DNA from 3 places in the Priestia aryabhattai genome. Region 1 is predicted to be linked to each of the others. Evidence: predicted binding sites of a transcription regulator. Region 1 holds the regulator's gene; each other region holds the start of a gene.

Region 1 (4,415 bases):
TTGGCCGCAATTTTCTCTTGATTTTGATACAAAGTACCAAGGGTTTCTTTGACTTCTTGATAAAGAGAATTGATGTGAAAGATTTTCTTAAACAGCACAGAAAACTCTTGACCTTCTGTGCGAGAGCTGATTTCTAAAAATAAATATTTACCTGAAAACACGGTAATAGAGCGGATTAGTCGTTCAATGCCCTCTGAATCTTTATGAAACGTAAGCTGAGAATACTCATAAGATAGTTTTAACAGCACGATTTTATAGAAAAAATGTAAAAATAAATTATAGTAATGTTGGCCAAATAGATGATTCATTAAAAGCTGATCTGTTTTAGAGTCTGTCGATTTAGAAATACACGAAAACACATGGTCTGTTATGACGTAATAGGTTTCAGGAGCCCATCTTGAATACACGTGTTTGGTATTATACGTTTTAATATACTCATGATTGTGTGCAGAGATAAACGGTTTCCCGTGAGGTGTATAGCTATTTAGCTGTCCCGTACGAAATAAAGTTGCGGAGTTAATCTCTTGCTCTTGATTTACCGTTACATAACTTAATACAAACATCCGTTCATCGATAAAATAAGGAAGGCTCCCGATGTGCTTTTCACGTTTGGCTTCTTTTTTGATGTGTTCGTTCAAAAATGGTGCGAGCTGTGAAAAAATATAATCTTGTACTTTGCTATAGTGATGATGTTCATAGGTAATGGTGGATCCATACTCTTCAGCAAGCTTCGGTTCTAATACACGAAAATGATTCATGAATTCTAAAATATCATCATAGGTGTAATGATTATGGCTCATCTCAGTGCGAATGGTCATGACGCCAATTTCAAAAGGACATAAAAAAACATCTACAGATAGCACGTTGCTAGACACGGTGGTGGAGGAAGTGTGTAACGTAACGGTATGGTCTATTTTTTTTGAAAATCGAAACAACCCTTCTTTTTCGCACGAATCAGGAAATAGAATACATTCAATGTAAGGAAGAAAATATTGATCCAAGCTATCATGAGATACGTAATATTGTTCTCCGTAGTATTCTTTTTCTAAATGTTTATTTTGAATGGAAAAAAACTCGAACAAATTTGCTTCCAGTGCATGAACAAGCTGCTCTTTATTTTTTCGATCAAAAGAAAAAGGGAAAAGAAACATGTTCATTGCTTTAGTAGGCATAATGGTTTGAAATGGTTCTGTTTTCCTTGGTGTATTGGTCATAAACTACATCCTTCTGATGGTCGGTTGTATTTCCTTTTAGAAGTCGAGGAAGTGCAGATAGAGAGTAAAAGTTACAATGAGTTTTAGAAAAACTGTTCTACCTGCTTGCAATGATTCAACGTATCATTTATAATATGCCAATTTTTTTAGAAAACAAACGTAAAAAAACCAACTAACATCATGATTAGTTGGTTTTACATACAGTGTGTTATTAGTGAATCGTGCGATATACACCAGTTACTTTTCCTAAAATCGTTACGTGGCGAAGAATAATAGGCGCCATCGTTGAATTTTCAGGCTGTAAACGAACAAAATTTTCTTCTTTAAAGAAACGTTTGACCGTTGCTTCATTATCTTCGGTCATAGCCACCACAATATCTCCATTGTTAGCTGTTTGCTGCTGACGTACGATTACCATATCGCCATCTAGAATACCTGCTTCAATCATACTTTCTCCCATAATTTCAAGCATAAATACATGATCATCTGGAGAGACGAATTTATCTGGAAGAGGGAAATATTCTTCCACATTTTCAATGGCTGTTATAGGAAGACCCGCTGTTACTTTACCGATAACAGGAACATTAATGACATTGCTTTTAGGGATGTTTACTTCGTCTAGTTGAAGAACTTCAATTGCTCTTGGTTTTGTTGGATCTCTGCGAATTAACCCTTTGCTTTCCAAACGAGCTAAATGCCCGTGTACAGTGGAGCTAGAGGCTAATCCTACTGCTTCCCCAATCTCACGAACAGAAGGCGGATAACCTTTTAATTTTACTTCGTGCTTAATAAAATCTAGTATGTCTTGTTGACGTTTTGATAGCTTCATATTTTTCACCTCGATTTTAGCTATTCTTTAGGTGAATTATACCACGTGATGTGTCAATATACAAACATAAGTTCGAAGAATTCCATTGACAGAAACAAATGTTCTCAATAAAATAAGAACATATATTCTGATAGGGGGATCATAATATGCAACAATTCTTACATTCTATGAAACATTACGCTATTTTTTTTGCAGTTATCGCTGTACTTACATATGTATTGACGCTGGTTTTAGGAGCAGATAAAGTAGATTTAGACAAATATTCAACGGTTACTATTACAAAAGGAGATACGCTTTGGGAATTGTCTAACAAGTATCATAATCACCATCATTTGACCGCCAATGAATTTGTCAAATGGGTTGAAGACGTCAATAATTTAAATTCAGATACTGCCCAGTCTTTATCTCCTGGAGATAAATTATATATTCCTGTTTTAAAAAAAGAGTTGCATAATCAAGTGGCAATTGAACAGTAGTGTGTAACGGCCGTTCCTGAATATTGTTAGAAGCCGAAAAGGTCGTGATAAAAGTGGACGCCATTATTTATTGCCGTGTCAGTACGAATAAAAAAACCCAAGAAACATCTTTACAGCGCCAGCAAGAAGAATTAAAAAAGCTTGCTGATCTTCACCATCTAGACGTAAAAAAAGTCGTAATGGAAAAAGCAAGCGGATATGATGTAGACAGAGAGGGTATTTTGGATGTTCTTCATACAATGAAAGAAGAGAAAATATCTGTGCTGCTCATTCAAGATGAAACACGATTAGGCAGAGGAAATGCCCGAATTGCGCTGCTTCATGCTTTTCATAAAGAAAACGCCACGATCTATACGATTAGTCATCAAGGTCAGCTTCAGCTTTCAGAATCTGATTCGATGGTGTTAGATATTATTAGCTTAGTGGAAGAGCATCAGCGGAAATTACATAATGCTAAAATTAAAAGAGGAATGAAAAGAGCCGTAGAAAACGGTTATCGTCCGCAGCAAAATTTAAAAAATCAAGGAGTTAACTCGGGAAGAGAAAAAAAAGAAGCGCCGATTGAAGAAATTGTACGCCTGCGTCATAACGGCTTAACCTTTGCTGAAATTTCAGTTACGCTAAAAGGTTTTGGTTATAATATTTCAAAAGCGACGGTACATCGTCGCTATCAAGAGTATAAAGAGAGTGCTCAATCTCTTGATAAAACGAAAGAGATTTAGTAAGATGACTACATGTTGCCGGAACTGCTCGGTAATTTTAATTATTGATTATAAGGAGATAGGTTTTATATGCTATCAAAAGATAAACTTGCTCGTATTAATGCTCTTTCAAAAAAGGCAAAGACTGAAGGTTTGACAGAATCTGAAGCGAAAGAACAGCAAGAGCTACGTCAGGAATATTTAAAAGTTTTCCGACAATCTATGACAAATCACCTTCATACGATTAAAGTTGTGGACGAAGAAGGTAAAGATGTTACGCCTAAGAAGTTAAAAGAGAGTAAAAAGAAGCGTCTTCACTAAGATGTTCTAGTAAAACTAGAGGGAGTGTTCTCTCTAGTTTTTTGTATATTTTTAATAAGGCGCACAAAAACTGTAAAAGTAGAAATTTTTTTGGTTCAAGTATTGTACAAATAAGCAAATCATTAGTATGATAACATATGTACATAGTTTTGAAAGGAATGAAGAGTATGACACAACGTATTGAAGATCTTTCGATTGCAACAATTCGTACTTTATCAATCGATGCGATTGAAAAAGCAAATTCAGGTCACCCAGGTATGCCAATGGGAGCTGCTCCAATGGCATATACATTGTGGACAAAATTTATGAACATCAATCCAAAGAATCCAAACTGGTTCAACCGTGATCGTTTTGTATTATCAGCAGGACACGGATCAGCACTATTATACAGCTTGCTTCATTTAGCTGGATATGACTTATCAATTGAAGACCTTAAAAACTTCCGTCAATGGGGAAGTAAAACACCAGGCCATCCGGAGTTCGGTCATACAGCAGGTGTTGATGCAACAACTGGCCCACTAGGACAAGGTATTGCAATGGCTGTTGGTAAAGCAATGGCAGAACGTCATTTAGCTGAAACATACAACAAAGAAGGTTTAGAAATTGTAGACCACTTTACGTATGGTATCTGTGGTGACGGAGACTTAATGGAAGGTGTATCTGCTGAAGCAGCTTCATTAGCGGCACACTTAAAATTAGGACGCTTAGTTGTTTTATACGATTCAAATGATATTTCTTTAGACGGAGATTTAGATCGCTCGTTCTCTGAGAACGTAGAAGATCGTTTCAAAGCTTACGGATGGCAAGTAATCCGCGTTGAAGACGGCAATGACTTGACAGCGATTGCAAATGCAATCGAAGAAGCAAAAGGCGA
Region 2 (4,415 bases), on a different contig from region 1:
GAGCATTAGTTGGCGTTCATCCTTTTGGAGGTTTTAATATGTCCGGAACGGATTCGAAAGCCGGAGGGTATGATTATCTTCTATTATTTACACAAGGGAAGATGACAGCGAGAAAACAGAAATAAGTTCAGTCTAAGGAAAATCAAAAAATTCGACACGAAGCTAAAGATGCTTATGTCGAATTTTTTGATTAGTTTAATCCGTATTCTTTGATTTTGTTATAAAGGGTGCCGCGTGAAATGCCAAGTAAATCTGCTGCTGCACTTTTGTTTCCATAGGTTTTTTGAAGAGTCTCTTCTATTAGCCTAGCTTCTTGGAGAGAATCTTCTTCTTTTTGAACTTCTGTGAAAGAACTTGCATCCTTCAGATTGTCAGGAAGGTGCGTAAGGGTAATCAACGACTGATCACTTAGAAAAATCATTCTTTCAATCGTATTTCTCAGCTCGCGAATATTGCCTGGCCAATCGTATTGCATAAAGGCTTCGAGAACTTCAGAGCTGATGAAAGGAGCTTTCTTTTTATACTTTTTACTAAATTCCTGTACAAATTGCTGAGTCAATGCTTCGATGTCTTCTTTATGGTCTCGAAGCGGCGGAATAATAATGTTAATGACGGTCAGCAAATAGTAAAGATTTTCATGAAATTCACCGGCCTTTAGCAACTCTTCCAAAGGTGTAGTGGTAGAGGCTACAATTCGGGTTTGGACTTGAATTTCTTCAGTTCCTCCAACGTGATAAAAGGATCGTTCTTCCAAGTAACGGAGAAACGTAACTTGAATTTCAAGAGGCATTTTATCAATTTCTTCAATAAATAACGTTCCGTTATGAGCCTGCTCCAGTTTTCCCGCAATGGTCGTTGGATCTTCTGAAAAGACATCTTTTTGATGACCAAAGAGCTCAATTTCCAGGAGTCCAGATGGAATAGTGGCGCAATTTAAAGATAAAAAAGGTTCTTTATGTTTGGATCCCCCGTAATGAATGGCTTGAGCCAGCATTTCTTTCCCCGAACCAGGTTCTCCTGTTAATAAAATAGGCATATCTGTAGATGCCACTTTTTTGGCAATGTCAACGGCTTGCTTAATTTCAGGACTGATACCCGCAAAAGAAGAAAATGGATTATCTTTCGGAATGAGAAGAGACACATCAATTTCTTCATTTAATCTTACAATATTGGTAATGTCATGTTCGGTTGCAACTCCACCTATGACTCGATTGTTTCTTATAATAGGAGATGCATTGATGAGCACGTGAGTTTGTTCATTAGGACGATGATACGTTCCGCGCACAGGGCGCCCTTCATTTAGAATCGTATGTAGAATGATGGATTCATCTTTGAAATGCTCTCCGATTTTTCTACCAATAATATCATCTCTCTGAATCTTATACGTATGTTCCGCAGCAGTATTCCACAAGATTACATTTCCTTCATTATCGACCGCTGTCACTGCATCATTAATGGTTTCTGCCAATGTATCAAAATAGGAAGCTAATATCTCATTTTGGCTATGCAAATGTGTAATCCACTGTGAAGGTGTTACAAGTCCTATTGTAGTTTCTTGGTTTTCTGCTTGAATGAGGACTGGTCTATTCCAGTTTGTGTTGGCTTGTAAATTGGCTAACGTAGAAGTAGAAGATGAAGGCCAATTTGTATCCGCTATTACTTTTTTAATGGACGATGCCCCGTCATGACCTGTTAAAAGGTATCGTTCATCTTTTTGTATTACATAAAAGGTACTTGCTGTGACTACAACGAAATCATAGTTTGAAAGTTCAGATTTCACTTTAGCTAAAGAAGTTGATTCTTCAACTGTTGTAAAGGAGTTATTTATAAGAACTTGATCAACGCTTGCCATACTAAACCCCTCTCAGTACATATTTTTTATACTGTATCATAATTTAGAAATTGGCGCAAAAGCCTATCCTTTTCAAACAATTAAGCAGCTTACTCTCTTTTATTGTTTTCATCCAAAGAGTTGTATTCCCTTCGAGAAGGGTAGCATAAGAATTTAGTGGGTAATAAAGTAACAGGGTAAAAAATAAAAACAAACAAACACTATATAAGATTAATACTCATTAGTTTCATTTATGAGTATAAAGTGATAAAATACGAATATCAGTTCGTGTTTTCGGTTTTTACATATCGTAATAAAAATAGATAAAACAAGAAAATAGAAACGGAGGCCTTCATTTGAAAGATCAGTTTGAATTAGTATCCCCCTATCAACCGCAAGGTGATCAGCCAAAGGCAATTGAAAAGATTGTGAAAGGAATTAAAGAAGGTAAGCAGCATCAAGTTTTGTTAGGTGCTACAGGAACGGGAAAAACCTTTACCATGTCTAATGTTATTAAGGAAATAAATAAGCCGACATTAATTATGGCTCATAACAAAACGCTTGCTGGTCAATTGTACAGTGAGTTTAAAGAGTTTTTTCCTAATAATGCAGTCGAATACTTTGTCAGTTACTATGATTACTATCAGCCTGAAGCTTATGTACCTCAAACAGATACATTTATTGAAAAAGATGCAAGCATTAATGATGAGATTGATAAACTTCGTCACTCGGCAACTTCTGCTCTTTTTGAACGAAAAGATGTCATTATTATTGCCAGCGTGTCCTGTATTTATGGATTAGGGTCTCCGGAAGAATACAAAGAAATGGTCGTATCTCTTCGAGTAGGAATGGAAAAAGAGCGCAATCAGCTGCTTCGTACGCTAGTGGATGTCCAGTACGAAAGAAACGATATTGACTTCAAGCGTGGAACGTTTCGCGTTCGCGGTGATGTTGTTGAGATTTTTCCTGTCTCTCGAGATGAACACTGTATTCGCGTTGAGTTTTTCGGCGATGAAATTGATCGCATCCGTGAAGTCGACGCCTTAACAGGAGAAATTATTGGAGATCGTGAACACGTGGCTATCTTCCCAGCATCTCACTTCGTCACGAGGGAAGAAAAAATGCGTGTTGCCATTCAAAATATTGAAAAAGAACTAGAAGAACAGCTAGAGAAGTTAAAAGAAGCAGGAAAGCTTTTAGAAGCGCAGCGCTTGGAGCAGCGCACGCGCTATGACCTAGAAATGATGAGAGAAATGGGATTTTGTTCGGGAATCGAGAATTACTCTCGTCATTTAACTCTTCGTCCGGCTGGTTCTACACCTTATACACTGCTGGATTTCTTCCCGGAAGATTTCCTTCTTGTTGTGGATGAATCCCACGTTACAATTCCTCAAGTTAGAGGAATGTATAATGGAGACCAAGCGCGTAAACAAGTGTTGGTGAATCATGGTTTCCGCTTGCCGTCTGCATTAGATAACCGTCCTCTTAAATTTGATGAATTTGAACAGCATATTAAACAAATTGTTCATGTTTCAGCAACACCAGGTCCTTACGAACTTGAGAAGGCACCTGATGTAATTGAACAAATTATTCGCCCAACGGGATTATTAGATCCAAATATTGAAGTTCGACCAATTGAAGGACAGATTGATGATTTAATTGGAGAAATTCACGACCGGATTAAGCGAAATGAACGAGTACTAGTTACGACGTTAACAAAGAAAATGTCTGAGGATTTAACGAACTACTTAAAAGAAATCGGCATCAAAGTTCAATATCTTCACTCTGAAGTGAAAACGCTCGAGCGTATTGAAATTATCCGAGAGCTGCGGCTTGGAAAATACGATGTGCTTATAGGAATTAACTTACTGCGTGAAGGTTTAGATATTCCAGAAGTTTCGCTAGTAACTATATTAGACGCGGATAAAGAAGGATTCTTGCGTTCAGAACGATCGCTTATTCAAACCATTGGACGTGCTGCGCGAAACGCTAATGGACATGTCATTATGTACGCAGATCGCATTACAAACTCTATGGATATTGCGATCAATGAGACCAAGCGTCGTAGAAGTATTCAAGAAGCTTACAATGAAGAGCACGGTATTACGCCGACAACGATTCAAAAAGAAGTTCGAGGCTCAATTCGGGCAACAGTGGTAGCAGAAGATACAGAAACGTACGAAGAAGCACCGGCATTTGATAAGCTCAACAAAAAAGAAAAAGCAAAGCTCATAGAAGAAATGGAACAAGAAATGAAAGAAGCAGCCAAAGCGCTTAACTTTGAACGCGCTGCTGAACTTCGTGACTTGATTCTAGAATTAAAAGCAGAAGGGTGATAAAACATGGCGATGGAAAAAATCGTGGTAAAAGGTGCACGAGCCCACAATTTGAAAAATATTGATATTGAAATCCCGCGGGACAAATTAGTGGTGTTAACAGGGTTATCAGGTTCTGGTAAATCTTCTTTGGCTTTCGATACCATCTATGCAGAAGGACAAAGACGTTATGTTGAATCGCTTTCGGCATACGCAAGACAGTTTTTAGGTCAAATGGATAAGCCGGATGTAGATTCGATCGAAGGGTT
Region 3 (4,415 bases), on a different contig from region 1:
CCTATTTCGAAACTAACTGCTCAGCAGATTTTAACACTTCTTCTCCGTTACACATTCCGTAATGAACCGGATTAATAACCTCTACTGGAATTCCTTTTTCCTCTCCTAGCTTTTTCATTTGAGGAAGTAAGTAGCGCACTTGTGGACCTAAAAGCAAAATGTCTGCATCATCAATATGATTTCTAACCGCGTCTCCTGGTACTGCCCAAATTTTGCACGCCGTCTCTTTTTCTTTTGCGCTTTTTTCCATTTTAGTTACTAACAAACTTGTAGACATCCCTGCTGCGCAGCATAGTAAAATATTCATTTACAATTCCCCCTTGATAAGTAATTGATTAACATCCATAAGTGAGATAGGTATCTTGCTAAGATATTTTCTTGATACCTTCACTATATATTGAAAACGCTTTCAATTAAACGTAATATTTTTCCGTTATCAAAGGAAAAATATTATTTGAATATTCTTTAAATTTAAAAGAAAAGAGATTGTAAATCAAAACGGATTGTGGTAGCTTCTTAAAAAATGATAAGCAGCTCACCCATCTAGGTAAGCTGCTTATCGTACTTTACACTTTTCTTTTTATTGTGAACCCGTAGAAATTGTCTGCTGATGTGAAACTCCTAGGTGGAGGTATGAAATGGTTACTTCTTGTATACTTATGTTGTCTATAAGAGAAAGCGCATATATTTGATTACTTTCTTTTCCTTTATGCAGTCTTTCTAGCTGTTCGTCATGGCCTGTATGCGGCTGCAGCTTCACACTTTGTAGGTTCTTAAACGTATAGCCTTTTGTTTCTTCGCTAGCAAAGTCTCCAAGAATTAACCCTTTTTTATCATTGCTTACTTGTATTTTTACGTATTTGAGTGTTTTGTTTCCGTTTATGCGGACTTGTTCTATTTAAATATCTCCTAGGGAGCTCTTATTACCTATAGAAATTAGCTGAACTTTTTTGTTCTTAGCAAAACCAGCAGCTTTAGCCTCCAATGACGCACTCACTTTAACAAATGTATATACTCCAGCGAATACGATAATCAAGATACTAGCTATGAGAAAAATCTTTTTCAAAAAAAAACACTCCTTACCTAACCTTTTCACGAGATACATCTTGTGTGCACTGTCTTTTTCATACACACACATCTGCAAATCTCTTACAAGTTCCTATCAACTCTTCTTTTTTAGCAAGCTTACAAATCCACTCTTCGGGAATACCATCCAGTTGATAATACATTCCTGCTAGAGTACCTGTAATGAAGCCTATTGTGTCTGTGTCTTCTCCTAAATTTACAGCAGTAAGTACAGCTTCTTCGTAATCGTCGCTTTGAAGAAAAGACCAAAGCGATGCTTCTAGCGAGCTGACGACGTATCCTGTTGATTGAATTTCATTTCTCGCTGCTTGTGGCAAGCTTAGGTTTAATACTCGTTCATACGCAGAAAATTCGTGTTCATACTCCGTCCCTGTTAACTGCTTTTGACAGAGATTTATCGCTTTTTCATATGCTTCTAAGGGCTGATCTCCGTGAAGAAGACGAATGAGCAGTTCCACATATATAATACAGCCAAGAGTAGAACGCACGTGGCGGTGCGTGACGTGAGCAATTCTTTCTATTTCTTCTTTTCTTTTTGTAAAGCTAGGTTCCTGACATAGTGTAAACGCAAGCGGGGCAATACGCATAAGCGCTCCGTTTCCGTTGTCGTACTCAGCGCTTCCTCCCCACTCTTCTTTAGGAAGCCCGCCTTTATAGCGGCGAATCGCTTCGCTTGTTGCGATGCCAATATCAAACATTTCTCCGTATGGCGTCCAGTAGCCATCCGACCAATAGTTCGCAAACTTTTGCATTAAATCATATTCATCTTGTTTTTCTATTAGATTATTAATCAAGCACATTGTTAAAGACGTATCATCTGACCATGTTCCTTCAGGTTGATTGTATGTACCGTATCCGGTCATAGTCGTGATCCGAAATGAATCGCGCTTTTTAAACTCAACCGGAACACCTAAAGCGTCTCCCACAGCTCCTCCTAGAATCGTAGAAAGTACTTTGTTATGTAGCATTATGTAATCAACTCCTTTCTATTATTGTAATTGTTTGATTTTGGAATTTGCAAGAGACCTCTTGCCTAGACGCTTTTTCTTCTTTTTATAAAGGAATTTACCAGCGTTTATTTCATTTAATAAGAGGTGAAAAAACATATGAGGTGTAAACTGGCACGTGAGAAATGCAAAGAAGAAATATCAAAGAAATTCATTCATATTACTTTAAAAACAATTGACCAACAGGAACAAATGTTCTATAATTATTTTTGTAAATATATGGAGGTGAAAACAATGAGACCTGAACTTACAAAAGACTTACCTATCAACGACTTTACGGACTTTTACTGGCTAAAAACCGAGCTGCAGCAATTTTGCCGAGAAAACAACATGAGCCCGTCCGGATCTAAAATGGAACTGTCAAAAAGAATTGAAGTGTTTCTAACAACCGGTGACACTCAACACTCAAAAGCACCTTCTAAAAGACGCTCTTCCTCTAAAACGCAAGCTCCGCTAACATTAGATACCGTCATTACGGAAAATCACCGCTGCAGTCAAGAAGTACGGGCATTTTTTAAAGAAGCCATTCATCCTACGTTTCATTTCTCAACATATATTCAAAACTATTTTAAAGAAAATACAGGGAAAACCTATCGAGACGTGGTAGAGGCTTGGTATGAGGAAGAAGAGCGAAAAAAGCAGCCTTTCTATCAAAAAGAAATTGCGCCTCAGTTTGAGTACAACCGCTTTATCCGCGACTTTTTTAATGATCCGAAAAATAAAGGAAAAAGCCGTGATGATGCGATTGCGGCGTGGAAACACTTAAAACTTCAGCCTGGAAGTAATCAATACCGCTCTTAACTACTAGCTGAGGAACGAATTTGAGGCAAATCTACATATAAACGCCATTAAAACACCACCTCAAGAAAAGGTGGTGTTTGTGCACACCTGTAGATTTCTTCACATACACATGTGCTGTTTGTTACGGCAACATGTATTTAAAATTATCAGCTATAAACGGACTCTTTTTTAATCAAACCAAGCGTCTGTGATGTAGAAGCATGGATTTCGTTAAAGAAGTCTGGGTGATCAACTAGTGACATTCCATAGGAAGGAATCATTTCTTTTATTTTTGGCTCCCATTTGTTCATGTTTTGCGGGAAGCATTTTTCCAATACTTCAAGCATAACGTGAACAGCTGTTGACGCACCCGGAGAAGCTCCAAGAAGTGCAGCAACAGAACCATCAGCGGCACTTACGACTTCGGTACCAAACTGAAGCGTTCCTTTTCCGCCGGCTTCCGTGTCTTTGATTACTTGCACACGTTGCCCCGCTACGACGATATCCCAGTCTTCGCTTTTAGCGTTCGGGATAAACTCACGCAGTTCTTCCACACGTTTTTCATTTGATAACAGCACTTGCTGAATTAAGTATTTCGTTAACGCCATTTCTTTGACGCCTGCTGCTAGCATTGTTAAAATATTATTCGGCTTTACAGAACTGATTAAATCCAAGTTTGAACCTGTTTTTAAGAACTTAGGCGAAAAACCGGCAAACGGACCAAACAACAGCGTCTTTTTGTTATCAATATAACGTGTATCAAGGTGTGGAACCGACATTGGCGGAGCTCCGACTTTGGCTTTTCCGTATACTTTCCCGTGATGCTGCGCAATCACTTCAGGGTTATTGCATACCATAAATAATCCGCTTACCGGGAATCCTCCAATATGCTTGGATTCAGGAATACCTGTTTTTTGAAGTAAAGGCAAGCTTCCGCCTCCGCCTCCGATAAAGATGAACTTTGCCGTGTGGTATTCAACTTTGCCGCTGTCTACATCGGCGACTTTTACTTCCCACATACCGTCCTTGCGTTTGATATCTTTTACACTTCGTTTGTAGTGCACATTAACGCCTTTATTCTTCAGGTGGTCAAACAACATGCGTGTTAAAGCGCCGAAGTTTACGTCTGTTCCCGAATCAATTTTAGTTGCTGCAATCGGTTCTTTTGACGTACGCCCCTTCATGATTAACGGAATCCATTCTTTTAGTTTTTCAGGACTATCGGAATACTCCATTCCTTGAAACAACGGATTGTTTGATAGCGCTTCAAAACGCTTTTTCAGAAACGATACATTTTTTTCCCCTTGTACCAAACTCATATGCGGAATTGGCATGATAAAATCTTGCGGATTGCGAATCAACTTACTGCTTACAAGATAAGACCAAAACTGTCTTGAAAGCTGAAACTGCTCGTTAATTCGTATCGCTTTCGTTATATCTATAGATCCATCAGCTTTTTCTGATGTATAGTTTAGTTCGCACAGCGCAGAATGGCCCGTCCCTGCATTATTCCATTCGTTCGAGCTTTCTTCCCCTGCGTCT

The links. Region 1 encodes LexA, which represses DNA repair genes until DNA is damaged. Its sites were predicted from a motif close to CGAACATATGTTCG; they were not measured.
Region 2: the regulator LexA is predicted to act here: its motif matches at 2,107-2,120, upstream of uvrB (excinuclease ABC subunit UvrB).
Region 3: the regulator LexA is predicted to act here: its motif matches at 2,279-2,292, upstream of M3225_RS10400 (DUF6434 domain-containing protein).

Annotation. Positions count from the first base shown of each region.
Region 1 is NZ_JAMBOQ010000001.1:462,104-466,518, reverse strand. It holds gene M3225_RS02445 (hypothetical protein) at 1-1,214, opposite strand, end outside; gene lexA (transcriptional repressor LexA) at 1,426-2,043, opposite strand; gene yneA (cell division suppressor protein YneA) at 2,190-2,519, shown strand; gene M3225_RS02430 (YneB family resolvase-like protein) at 2,573-3,241, shown strand; gene M3225_RS02425 (DUF896 domain-containing protein) at 3,311-3,541, shown strand; gene tkt (transketolase) at 3,709-4,415, shown strand, end outside.
Region 2 is NZ_JAMBOQ010000005.1:218,064-222,478, forward strand. It holds gene pruA (L-glutamate gamma-semialdehyde dehydrogenase) at 1-125, shown strand, start outside; gene M3225_RS22065 (sigma-54 interaction domain-containing protein) at 191-1,852, opposite strand; gene uvrB (excinuclease ABC subunit UvrB) at 2,188-4,167, shown strand; gene uvrA (excinuclease ABC subunit UvrA) at 4,174-4,415, shown strand, end outside.
Region 3 is NZ_JAMBOQ010000002.1:681,782-686,196, reverse strand. It holds gene M3225_RS10415 (PTS sugar transporter subunit IIB) at 2-307, opposite strand; gene M3225_RS10410 (hypothetical protein) at 899-1,066, opposite strand; gene M3225_RS10405 (ADP-ribosylglycohydrolase family protein) at 1,125-2,057, opposite strand; gene M3225_RS10400 (DUF6434 domain-containing protein) at 2,328-2,894, shown strand; gene mqo (malate dehydrogenase (quinone)) at 3,041-4,415, opposite strand, start outside.